DNA from 2 places in the Gelidimonas diazotrophica genome. Region 2 is predicted to be linked to the other one. Evidence: riboswitches for the same ligand, from Rfam matches in the RefSeq annotation. Region 2 holds a riboswitch; the other holds the start of a gene.
The links. A riboswitch is a leader RNA that binds a small molecule or an ion and turns the genes downstream of it on or off. The one in region 2 is predicted to bind cobalamin.
Positions count from the first base shown of each region.

Region 1 (5,945 bases), 1.9 Mb from region 2:
CAGCATTGCCGGCACGATCCAGGTCAATTCTGCGGCACCGGAATTTGCCCAGCCGGGTGAGGGCATTTTGCTCAAAGGACAAGCCGGCACTTTTTATCGCAGCAATGGCAACGCCAAAGGCGCAAATGTTTCAGCCACGATCGCAAACGAAAATTTGAGTGTGATCTATACCGGTTCCACGATAGAAGCGGGCAACTATACGGCTGCAAAGGACTTCAAGGCAGCTGCGCAGTCTGCTGGCACCCGTTCTTTTTTAGCGGGTGATGAAGTAGGTTCCTCAAGCTATAAATCGGAAAATCAGGCAATCGCAGTCGCTTTGCGCCACGAAAACCATATGCTTGAGTTGAAGCTGGGGCTGCAGCACATTCCTTATCAGGGCTTCCCGAATCAGCGCATGGACATGACCGGCAATGACAGCGAACAGATCAATCTTCGCTATGCCGGCCAATACCAGTGGGGCACTCTGGAAGCGCGCGTATACAACGAAAATACGCGGCACAAGATGAATTTTCTCGAAGATAAGCTACAGACCATGAACCTGGCCGGTATGCCTATGGATACCGAGGGGAAAACCACCGGCGCCTTGCTCAAAGCCGACATAGTTCTATCCGAGCGCGACACGCTCAGGGTAGGCAGTGAATATCAGCGCTATCGCCTGAACGACTGGTGGGACCCGATTTCTCCGCTTGTCAGCGGCCCAATGCAAGGGATGAAAGGCGGGAAGTTCTGGAATATCAACGATGGCCAGCGCGACCGTTTCGATCTGTTCGGCGAATGGGAAGCCCGCTGGAGTCCCCGGTGGCAGTCCCAATTGGGCATACGCAGCAGCACCATGACGATGAACACCGGCAGCGTCCAGGGTTACAACACGACCATATATCCACCCTCTACTTACGCGGCATTCAATGCAGCTGATCGCAAGAAGACCGACAACAACATCGATTTGACCGCGCTGGCCCGCTACACGCCGGATGCCGGCAGCACCTTCGAAGCCGGTTTTGCCCGCAAGAGCCGCTCGCCGAATCTGTATGAGCGCTTTGCCTGGTCGACCAACAACCAAATGGTCATGAACATGGTCAACTGGTTTGGCGATGCCAATGGTTATGTCGGCAACCTCGCTCTGAAACCGGAAGTAGCCAACACCATCAGCGCCACCGCCAGTTGGCACGATGCGGCTCAGGAAAAATGGGCGCTGAACGTTACGCCTTACTACACGCACGTCGAGAATTACATCGATGCCGCATCCTGCGCTACCGTTGGCAAAACTTGCCCCAGCCGGACCGACGGCTTTGTAAACCTCAGCTTCGCCAACCAAACTGCTCGCCTGTATGGCGTCGATGTGTCCGGTTACATTCCTTTGGCTAAGAATAGTAATTACGGCAGCTTCACTGCGACGGGCATGTTGAACTATGTCAACGGCAAAAACAATACGACCGGCGACAATCTCTACAACATCATGCCGCTGAATGCGAAATTGGCTGTGGTGCAACGTGTTGGCAACTGGACCAACACCATCGAAGGCCAGTTTGTCGATGGCAAGACCAACGTATCGCAACTCAGGAACGAGCTCAAGACCGCCGGCTACAGCCTGTTGAATCTGCGCACTAGCTATGAATGGAAGCAAGTCCGCCTCGATATTGGTGTGGATAACGCGTTGAACAAACTCTACGCATCACCGTTGGGCGGCGCGTATGTCGGCCAAAGGCCAATGACATATGGAGTGCCGGTTCCAGGCATGGGGCGCTCGATCTACACGGCTCTGAACGTCAAGTTCTAAGACTGGGCGACGGGGCGCAAGATAAGGTTTCTTGTGCTCCGGAGAGCCAAGCAGCGATAGCGAACAGGCGGATTTGAAATAAGCCGTCTTGTACGGAAAATGACAGAAACGCAGAAAAAAAGTCAGCGCCGACCTGCTTGTTTGATTTATCATTTATGCGGGAGTATGCATATAAAAATGTGCTTTTCCGCATTATTTGTATGCGGTAATAAAATATACGTTATCCAGTATATTTATAGCCGCAAGAAGTTTTCTAAGCCAGGTAGGGCGGGTGCAACCCACACCGTGACGCTATAGAGATTAGCAGCGCGGGTTGCACCCGCCCTACTAACTGCTGTTAAGAAGAATTAACGCGTTGGCTTGACACAATCCTTGCTTCACCTCGAAGATGGCGGCTTCAGGTGCCCGTCGCTGCAAGGCGAGGGGAGAATCGGGAAGGCGGTGTGATTCCGCCACGTGCCCAACGCTGTAAGGAGGATGACCCAGGCGAGATGCCACTGGCGTATGCCGGGAAGGCGCCTGGTTCAGATGAATCCGAGTCAGAAGACCGGCCTGAAAATTATCAAGCTGCACGGCCAGGCAGCGCATTTTTTTTCACGCTAGGGGAATGTCATGAAAACAATGTCGGCGCAAGCCATCCAGGATACACACGCCTTTACAGACGCAGCACGTGACGCGGTCTATCACGCCATTTTTTCCCGCCGCGATGTGCGCGGCCAGTTTTTGCCGACGCCGGTTCCCGATGCGGTACTGAGTCGCGTCCTGACCGCCGCCCACTACGCGCCATCGGTCGGCTTCATGCAGCCTTGGAATTTTCTGGTAGTCCAGTCGGACCAGGTCAAGCGCCGGGTGCACGATGCCTTTGCCATAGCCCATGCCGAAGCAGCAGAAATGTTCGAAGAAGACAAACGCAACGTCTATCGGACCTTGAAACTGGAAGGGATTCTGGAGTCGCCCGTCGGCATTTGCATCACTTGCGACCGCGAGCGCACCGGTCCAGTGGTAGTCGGACGTACCCAAATGAAGACCATGGACTTGTACAGCAGCGTATGTGCGGTACAAAACCTGTGGCTGGCCGCTCGGGCCGAGGGTCTGGGTGTGGGCTGGGTCAGCATTTTCCACCAGGCCGCACTGCAGCAAGCGCTGGGAATTCCGAAGCGCATCACCCCCATCGCTTATCTGTGCGTCGGCTACGTCAGCCATTTCTATGCCAAACCGGAACTGGAAAGTGCTGGATGGCTACCCCGACTGCCAATCGAAGAACTGGTGTATTTCAACCAGTGGGGCAATCGTGATGACCAGCAAGCCCTGATCGGGCACTTGCAACGCGACCAGGCCGCCGCACAGGAAGCCGGCCGCTAAGCCAGACCGGCTCTAAAACACGTATTGCGCGCTGGCTCCCAGCATCCAGTTGCGCCCTGGCGCCGGCTCGTAAAAACGCTTGCTGTTGTCGCCAACGATTACCGAGCCGATGTAATTGCGGTCCAGCAGGTTGTTGATCCGCACAAATTGCTGCAGTCGCCAGACGCCGACCTGCTGCTCGGCACCGAGCCGCAGGTTGGCGACCGCATAGCCGGGGGCGGGGGTTTCGGTGTTGCTGTCTTCGACGTAGACCTTGCTGTTGGCTATCGCTTCGATTGCGGCGCTCAGGCCGGAAGGCGTATCTTTCCATGCCAGTTCGCCGTACAAGGTGGCTTTTGGCACGCCCGGTATTTTTTTGCCGGCCGGCACGTTATTGAAACTCTGGTCGTAGACGGCGTGCAGGCCGGTCAACGCGAGACGGCCCGAAAAGCCGTGTTTCCAGCTAGTGTCGAGCGACAATTCGAGTCCCTGGCGCAGGGTTGCGCCGGCGTTCTTGTAACTGGTGCGTCCGCCGCTGGCAGCGTCCACCACCAGTTCATCGTCGGTGCGCACCTGGAATAGCGCGAGATTGACCCGCGTAGCGCTGCCCAGCAATGCCTTGGCGCCTACTTCAATATGGGTGCTATGCGCCGGTTTTAGGTTGAAGTTGAAGCCATCCCCGCTGCCGGAATAGAACAGCTCGTTGAGCGTCGGCGTCTCGAATCCTTTCGCCGCACTGGCATACAAATTCAGCGCCGGCGTGACCTTGTACAGCAGGCCGAGTACCGGCGTGGTGCGGCGGTAATTTATGCTGCCGCTATCGTTGCCATTGCTGATAAAGCGGTCGTCCACCGCGATGCGCATTCTGCTGTGGCGCAGGCCGGCAGTGAGCACCCAATCGCCGCTCTGCCATTCGGTTTGCAGATACGGATCGAGGCTGGTGACGGTATCGGTTTCGTCGCGGCGCAGCCGGCCTTTGACGCCAAACTGGTTGCCGATGAAATTCTCGAAACCCTGGCGATCGTCGCTGGAGCGGCCATAGTCGAGGCCGACGGTGCTGGTCAGGCTGCCGCTGCCGAGCTGGCTTACGCTGGTCCAATGCAGGTCAACGCCGCCGAAGCTGCGGTCGAAATCGACTACGCCGCCGGAGTGGCTGGCAGGTGCCTGGAAGCCTTTGGAAAAAGACTGGTACTGGGTGACTTTGCGGTTGCCGGCATAGGCGGTCAACTGCAGGCTGTCCGCGCCGAAGCGCCGCTGGTAGCTGACGCCTACTTGTTGATGGTCGATGCTCTTGCGGGTGTTGTAACGTTCGGCAAAGGTGCGTCGCGGGTTCTGGGTATCGGTGGGGTCGATCTCGCCGGCGTGTGGGTCGCGCTGGAAGGTGCCCCAGCTTACGCCGAGCGGGTCTTGCGTGTCGTGCTGGCGCAGCCCGTTGGCCACCAGCATCAGGCGGCTGTCGGCATCGGGCTGGGTAGTGATTTTGGCGAACGCCTGGTCGCGGGTGGCGGCGCTATGGTCGCGTGCGCCATCGGTGCTGAAGCGTGATACATCCAGCACATAACCGACCGCGCCCGGTTTGCCCTGGGCGCTGAGATCGGTTTTCCAGCTGCCGTTGCTGCCGCCCAGCACACTGGCTTCAACTGATGGCGCGCCTTGTCCGTCGCGCGTGAAAAGCTGGATTACGCCGCCCGCATGGTTGCCGTACAGGGCGGAAAAGGGGCCCCGCAATACTTCGATGCGCTCGGCCATGTCCAGGTTGAAGGTGGCGGCCTGACCCTGGCCGTCCGGCATGGTGGCGGGAATGCCGTCGGCGAGCAGGCGCACGCCGCGCACGCCAAAAGCGGAACGCGCACCGAAACCGCGCGACGATATCTGCAAATCCTGGGCGTAATTCTGCCGGTTCTGCACCACCAATCCGGGCGCCGCCGCCAGCGCTTCCGACGCATTGACCCGGGCCTGACCTGCAGTGATCTGTTCTCGATTCAGCACATCAACTGAAGCTGGCAGATCGAAACTGGAATGTTCGAACCGGCTGCCGGTGACCACGATGGGCGCGAGCGTCTTGACTTCTGCTGCGGGGTATTCGGCGCTGCTGTCGTCAGCGCTGGCAAGCGGCGCAAAGGCCGCGGCAATAGCCGCAAACAGGGTCAGGCGCAAAGGATGGCGTAAGGAGTGGCGAAGCGGTGGCATGGTTTGTCTCTATCGTTGTTGGAATTGCGGTTCTTTGCCAACTGATATGTATCAAGTAATTTTCTGGATGGCAATAAACCGTAAAGAGCTATAAGCAAAATACCTGCCATGGTTTCGTTGACTGCTCATGCCATTTTTAAATCAATCTGAGCGGCACTCGAAACGATCGAAAATTGCGCAGAATTTTTTCCATGTGATCCGATTTTATACAGGCGCTACAGTCCCGATCGTTTTGCATCTGCGATCGCCCGCGATTGCTTGCGTGACGCACAGGCATAAACCGATTTCTTTGCCATCAGGCATGCCTTTTGCCTTTGACATCGTGCATCAAACAGTTGATGCATTGAACGATACCAAGAAAATTTAGAGGAGACCTTGACCCATTTCCATCTATTTCAGGTGATAGGCAGGTGCCTGGAAAATCGGTAGCGATTTAATCAAACGATATTGGAGCATTCGATGAAAAGAAAATTAATAGCAGGTGCCGTCTTGGCATTGGTTTCAGGTTTTGTTGCGGCACAGACTTCTACTACGGTGTATGGAAATCTGGATCTGGGTTTATCGACGCAAAATCATGCACAAGCCGGTGCTTCTTCGACTTCCCTGGCGAATGGCGGTATTTCACCCAGCATCTGGG
Region 1 is NZ_CM146349.1:3,267,334-3,273,278, reverse strand. Features, by position in the region: gene KGFNPO_RS15210 (TonB-dependent receptor) at 1-1,777, shown strand, start outside; cobalamin riboswitch at 2,160-2,347, shown strand; gene bluB (5,6-dimethylbenzimidazole synthase) at 2,390-3,139, shown strand; gene KGFNPO_RS15200 (TonB-dependent receptor family protein) at 3,152-5,308, opposite strand; gene KGFNPO_RS15195 (porin) at 5,768-5,945, shown strand, end outside.
Region 1: linked by a shared signal. The riboswitch ahead of bluB (5,6-dimethylbenzimidazole synthase) and the one ahead of KGFNPO_RS06175 (CbtB domain-containing protein) in region 2 are both predicted to bind cobalamin.

Region 2 (5,945 bases):
CGGCAGCTATGACACGCGCACGCTGGATGCCGGCGTATCCGGCTCGACCGACGGCGAGCACCGGTTCCGCTATGCGATCAGCGCCTCGCATGAAAAGGCCGACGGTTTTTCGGCGACCAAGCCGAGTAACTCTTCCTTCAACCCGGACAAGGACGGCTATAAAAGAGACAGCGCCAGCGGCCAGTTTTCTCTGGATCTGGCCAAGGGGTATGAGGTCGGCCTGACTTTCCTGCAAAGCAGACTGGATGCGCAGTTCGACAATGGCTCTGGCGCATTCGATGATCGTAGCGTAAGCGAGTTGGGAAGCTATGCACTGTATTCGAAAAACCAGCTATTGCCTTGGTGGAATAGCCGGGTGCAGATCTCCCAATCGACCGATAAATCGGACTCCTTCAGCGCGATAGGCCCATTCAATCCGCAAGAGAAATCCACTTTCGACACCACACAGACCAACCTCAGCTGGCAGAATGATCTGACCTTGGGCACCGATCTGCTGCAACTGCTCGTCGAACAACGCAAGGAAAAAGTGGATGCCAGTACAGCAGCATTGAGTGGCGACCGCACCACCAATTCGTTCGCCGCGTCTTACCAGCTCAAGCGCGGCGCGCATCTGGCCAGCGTCAGCGTGCGCAATGACGATAATTCGGTGTTCGGTTCGCATGCGACCGGCAGCCTGGCCTATGGCTATCGCCTGAGCAGCGCCTTGCGTGTGAATGCCAGCGTCGGCACCAGTTTCCGCGCGCCGACTTTCAATGAATTGTTTTTCCCAGAGTTTGGGATCGCGACTAACAAACCGGAAAAGGGCAAAAATGCTGAAGCCGGTATCCACTACGACGATGGACAGTCGCAGTTGAGTGCTGTGTATTACCATAATCGGATTACCGATTTGCTGGTAAATACCAATATTTGTCCGGTGCAGCAGGCGACCCATCCTTTCGGTTGTGCCTTTAATGTGGATCAGGCGCTGCTGGAAGGTCTGTCTCTGGGCGCAAGCACCAGACTGGGCAATTTCACATTGCGCGGGTCGCTAGACCTGCAAAACCCGCGTGATGAGACCACCGACACCCTCCTTTTTCGTCGAGCCAAACGGCACGGTAGCTTGGCCGCCGAATATGGTATCGGTGCGCTCAAAGCCGGTGCTGAAGCGGTATTCTCCGGTGATCGCCTTGATTTTGGAAACGTTAAGATGGCTGGTTACAGCCTGCTAAACCTTTACGCCAGTTATGATTTTGCTCCCAACTGGTCTTTGTTCGGCCGCTGGAATAATGTGCTTAATAAGGGCTATGAGTTAGCAAAAGATTATGCAACACCAGGCTCGAACCTGTTTGTCGGCGTACGTTATGCAATGAAGTAAAAAGTAAGACGGATATTGCTACTGACCGGGTTAATTCTGTCGTTCGGCCGCCAGTTGAAGCTTTCTGCGCGCTACGATTTTTAACCATTTTGATGTTTGTGTTTGCCGTTGGAAATGCACGAATTGCAAGCCTGATGAACGATGCCGCTTTGACTGAACAGCGCGTTTTAATGGCTTGTCTGTATCAACTTCGGCGCATATAATAATTTTCTTTGCTTCAGGTATTCCGCAAACAGTCGTTTGTAGAATGAAATGGGAAGTCGGTAAGTTTTCTGTAACAAAGAACAAATCCGACGCTGCCCCCGCAACGGTAATCGAGTAAAAAGATTTGCAGTAAGCCACTGTGCAATGCATGGGAAGGCGCAAATCTAGGAAAACCCAACAAGGAAATTCCACTCGTAAGCCCGGAGACCAGCCTGAAGCTATCGTAGAGTTTGTATCGCGGAGGGCGATGCAGATGGCTGGCCTTTTGCGCCCTCCGTCTATCACTTCCTTCTTAACATACAGGCTCATTCATGTGCTTATGGCGCTGATTGGCTATGGAGATGTCATCTATCTCTGCGCTGATTATTGTCATGGCTTGGGTGTTTTCCTTAAGATGGAGTGTCACATGTCTTCAATACCTGGTTTGCTCGATAACGTCGGCTCGCGGTCCCGCTCAACTGTCTGGAAAGACAAAGTAATACCCGTTTTATTTGCCGGCAGCCTTGGACTGGTGCTGCTGTATGGCGCGGCTTTCGCCGAGACTTCAGCCTTGCATAATGCCGCGCATGACGGCCGTCATTCCGCCGGCTTTCCTTGTCACTGATGCATATGCCAATACCAATGTCGGGGATCATTAACATGGCGGCATTCAAGCGCATCGTTACCGCTGCCGCATTGGCGGGTCTGCTGGCGGGTCTGACATTGACCGTTGTTCAGAAAATTCAGGTTAGCCCGATCATATCGAAGGCCGAAGTATATGAGGAAGCTGCGGCTGCGGCCGCAGTATCCGATGCTGCTGTTGCTCCTTCACATGCTGAAAATACGCATACCCATACCCATACCCCTGAACAAGCGCACGAACACGAACATGCGCCGGATGCATGGCAACCGGCTGATGGTTTGGAGCGGACGATATTCACTGCGCTGGCCAATATCAGTCTGGCCGTTGGTTTCGGGCTGTTGCTGGGCGGCGGCCTGTGCTTGCGCGGTGATGCCGGAGGCTGGCGTTCCGGCTTGTTGTGGGGTCTGGCTGGCTATGCGGTTTTTTTCGTTGCGCCTTCTTTGGGCTTGCCGCCGGAGGTGCCCGGCACCGCAGCAGCGCCGCTGGCAGATCGGCAACTATGGTGGCTCGCCACTGTGGTTGTGACGGCGGGCGGATTATCGTTGCTGATTTTTACGCGTAATTGGAAACTCAAACTGTTCGGCGCACTGTTGCTGATTGTTCCACATCTGATTGGTGCGCCACAGCCGGAAACTCACGCAAGCGCAGCACCCGCCGAACTTGCGCAGGCTTTCATCCATGCCACGACGATTGCGAATGCCGTGTTCTGGCTGGCGCTGGGTGGCTTGATGGGCTTGTTTTATAAGAAGCTCGCAACTATTCAGCACGCAAGAAGTAACCCCTGAAAATCCGCTCACCCCCACTTTCACGGGGATGAGCGGATATATATACTGATATTAGTATATTGCATTACCGCAATAAATATATGCGGTAAATGCACTAAAAATTATCATACTCCTTGTTTTTTTAAATTAGTCGGGTACCGAATTCCATGCTGCAAACCCGGACGGTAGAAAATTTGATGAGAACCCACACCAGACATGTATTCATGTGCGTCGGGCCGCGCTGCACCGAAGATGGCGTGCAGGCGCAAGCCATGTTCGAACTGATGGGGGAGAAGATTGACGCCCACCCGGAACTGCGCATCAAACGTACCAGAACCCACTGCATGGTTGCCTGCCAGAATAAGGGGCCGATTCTCGTCGTGTATCCGGAAGGCGTTTGGTACCAATGCGCCAACGAGGCAGCGCTGGAACGTATCGTTGTCGAGCATCTGGAAGGTGGGCGCGAGGTCAGCGATCTGATTTTTCATCGTTTGGCTGAAGGCGATACCTGCTCATTGGAAAAGGAAAACCAACATGTCTGAAGCAATGGCGGCGCGTGCCCAAATCGCATTGCTGACGCATGCACCGAACGATCTGACCGTGCTGCAGAGTGCGCTGGCGCAACTGCCACAAGAATTTCCCGCTGTTGCCGGCGTAAATTTACAGGCATTGGAAAGCGAAACGCAGATGGCGGCTCTGCTGACGCATGAACTCGCCGACGCACAAATCATTATCTTGCGGGTACTGGGGCGTCTTGGCGGCGTTCCAGGTTTTGCCGAACTGCTGCGACAGGTCCAGAATCGCGGTCTGCATTTGATCGCAATCAGCGGCACCGGTGAACCTGACTTGGAGCTGGCGGCTGTATCGACTGTTGCATCGGATGTATTACAGCAGGCGCTGGCGTATTTCCAAGCTGGCGGCAGCGTGAATCTGGGCCAGTTCCTGCGTTATGTATCCGATCATTTTCTACTGAGCGGCTTCGCTTACGAGCCTGCGGTTGCCTTGCCCGAGCATGGAATCTACCATCCGGATTTAGCCCAGGGTGCTGGCATCGATGACTGGCTGGCGCAGCGCGAATTAGTGCATGGATCGCAGCGGCCGAACGTCGGCATCATTTTCTACCGTGCGCACTGGATCAGCGGCAATACGCGCTTTGTCGATGCGTTAATCGATGCGCTGGAAAAGCACGGCATGAATGTGCTGCCAGTATTCACCTCATCGCTACGTGCCGGCAGCGATGGGGGCGCACAGCTGCCGACTGCCTTGGCTTATTTCACGAGTTCAATCAACGCTCAGCCAGTTTCGCATATCGACGTGCTGATCAACACCACCTCGTTTGCGATGGGCGAGATCACGCCGGGCGGGCCAACTCCGGCCGGCTGGTCGGTCAGCGCGCTGGAACAGTTGAATGTGCCAGTGTTGCAAGCCATTACCAGCGGCATGACGCAAGATCAGTGGCAGCAATCGGCGCGTGGTCTGAACCCGCTCGATGCGGCGATGAACGTGGTGTTACCGGAGTTTGACGGGCGCATTATCAGCGTGCCGGTGTCGTTCAAGGCCAGGGCTGCCGGCCATGCGAAAGAGCTGATCGAATACGAACCTGTACCAGATCGCGTGGCGCGTGTAGCCGGGCTGGCGGCGCGCTTCGCACAGTTGAAACGCTTGCCCAATGCGGACAAGCGCGTGGCTTTCATCTTCACCAATTCCAATAGCAAGGCATCGCAAATCGGTAACGCGGTTGGCCTCGACTCGCCTGCCTCGCTGATGCACATCCTGCGCGCAATGCAAGACGCCGGTTACCAAATTGATCAGTTGCCCGAGAGCGGCACCGCACTGATCCACGCGCTGATTGATCGCTGCGCCTACGACAATACCTATCTCACCAGCGAGCAGTTGACGCACGCAGTTGGCCGCGTGTCATCAGCGCAATACGCAGATTGGTTTGCCGATTTGCCGCACGAAATGCAGGAAAAAATGACTGCGCAATGGGGTGCAGCGCCGGGTGTTGCCTATCTGCATGATGATCATCTGGCGCTGGCGGGGATAGAACTGGGCAATGCCTTCGTGGCACTGCAGCCGCCGCGCGGCTACGGCATGGACCCGGACGCGATCTATCATCAGCCGGATTTGCCGCCGACCCACCATTACTACGCACTATATCGCTGGTTGCGCGACGAGTGGCGCGCCGATGCTATCGTCCATGTCGGCAAGCATGGCACGCTCGAATGGTTGCCCGGCAAGGGCGTTGGCCTGTCGGAGCATTGTTTTCCGGATGCGCTGCTGGCGGATATTCCGCTGTTTTATCCTTTCATCATCAACGATCCGGGCGAAGGCGCGCAAGCCAAACGCCGCGCCCATGCGGTCATCGTCGATCACCTGACGCCGCCGATGACTACCGCCGACACCTATGGCGCGCTGGCCCAGTTGACGCAACTGGTGGATGAGTATTATCAAGTCGAGGTTCTTGATCCGGCCAAGCTGCCGTTGTTGCAGCAACAGATATGGGAATTGGTCAAGCAAACTAATCTGGATGCGGATCTGCAGGCCAGACTGCTGCATCATGACCACGAACACGAACACGAACACGATCATGAGCATGAACATGGGCACGAACATCCACATGAGCATGACGAAGCACTTCCGGCTGCGCTGACAAATATGGAAGGTGCCGATGTCGCCCATCTGATTGAAGACCTCGACGGTTACCTGTGTGAGTTGGGGATGGCACAAATCCGCGACGGTCTGCATATCCTCGGGCAGTCGCCGCAAGACGAGCAACTGGTGGACATGCTGGTGTCGCTGACACGTCTGCCGAATCAGGATATTCCCGGCCTGCAGGCGGAAGTGGCGCGGCTATTCGGCTTGCAAATCGAGATGCTGCTGGATTCCAAGGGACGTCGATTGAATGTCGTCAGCGCTCTGGGTCACCTGGCCGAACGGCCTGTCGTCACGCGTGCCGATGCGCTGGAGGCAATCGATGTGCTGTGCCGCAAATTGTTCA
Region 2 is NZ_CM146349.1:1,323,865-1,329,809, reverse strand. Features, by position in the region: gene KGFNPO_RS06180 (TonB-dependent receptor plug domain-containing protein) at 1-1,354, shown strand, start outside; cobalamin riboswitch at 1,557-1,788, shown strand; gene KGFNPO_RS06175 (CbtB domain-containing protein) at 1,965-2,162, shown strand; gene KGFNPO_RS06170 (CbtA family protein) at 2,180-2,965, shown strand; gene KGFNPO_RS06165 ((2Fe-2S) ferredoxin domain-containing protein) at 3,142-3,486, shown strand; gene KGFNPO_RS06160 (cobaltochelatase subunit CobN) at 3,479-5,945, shown strand, end outside.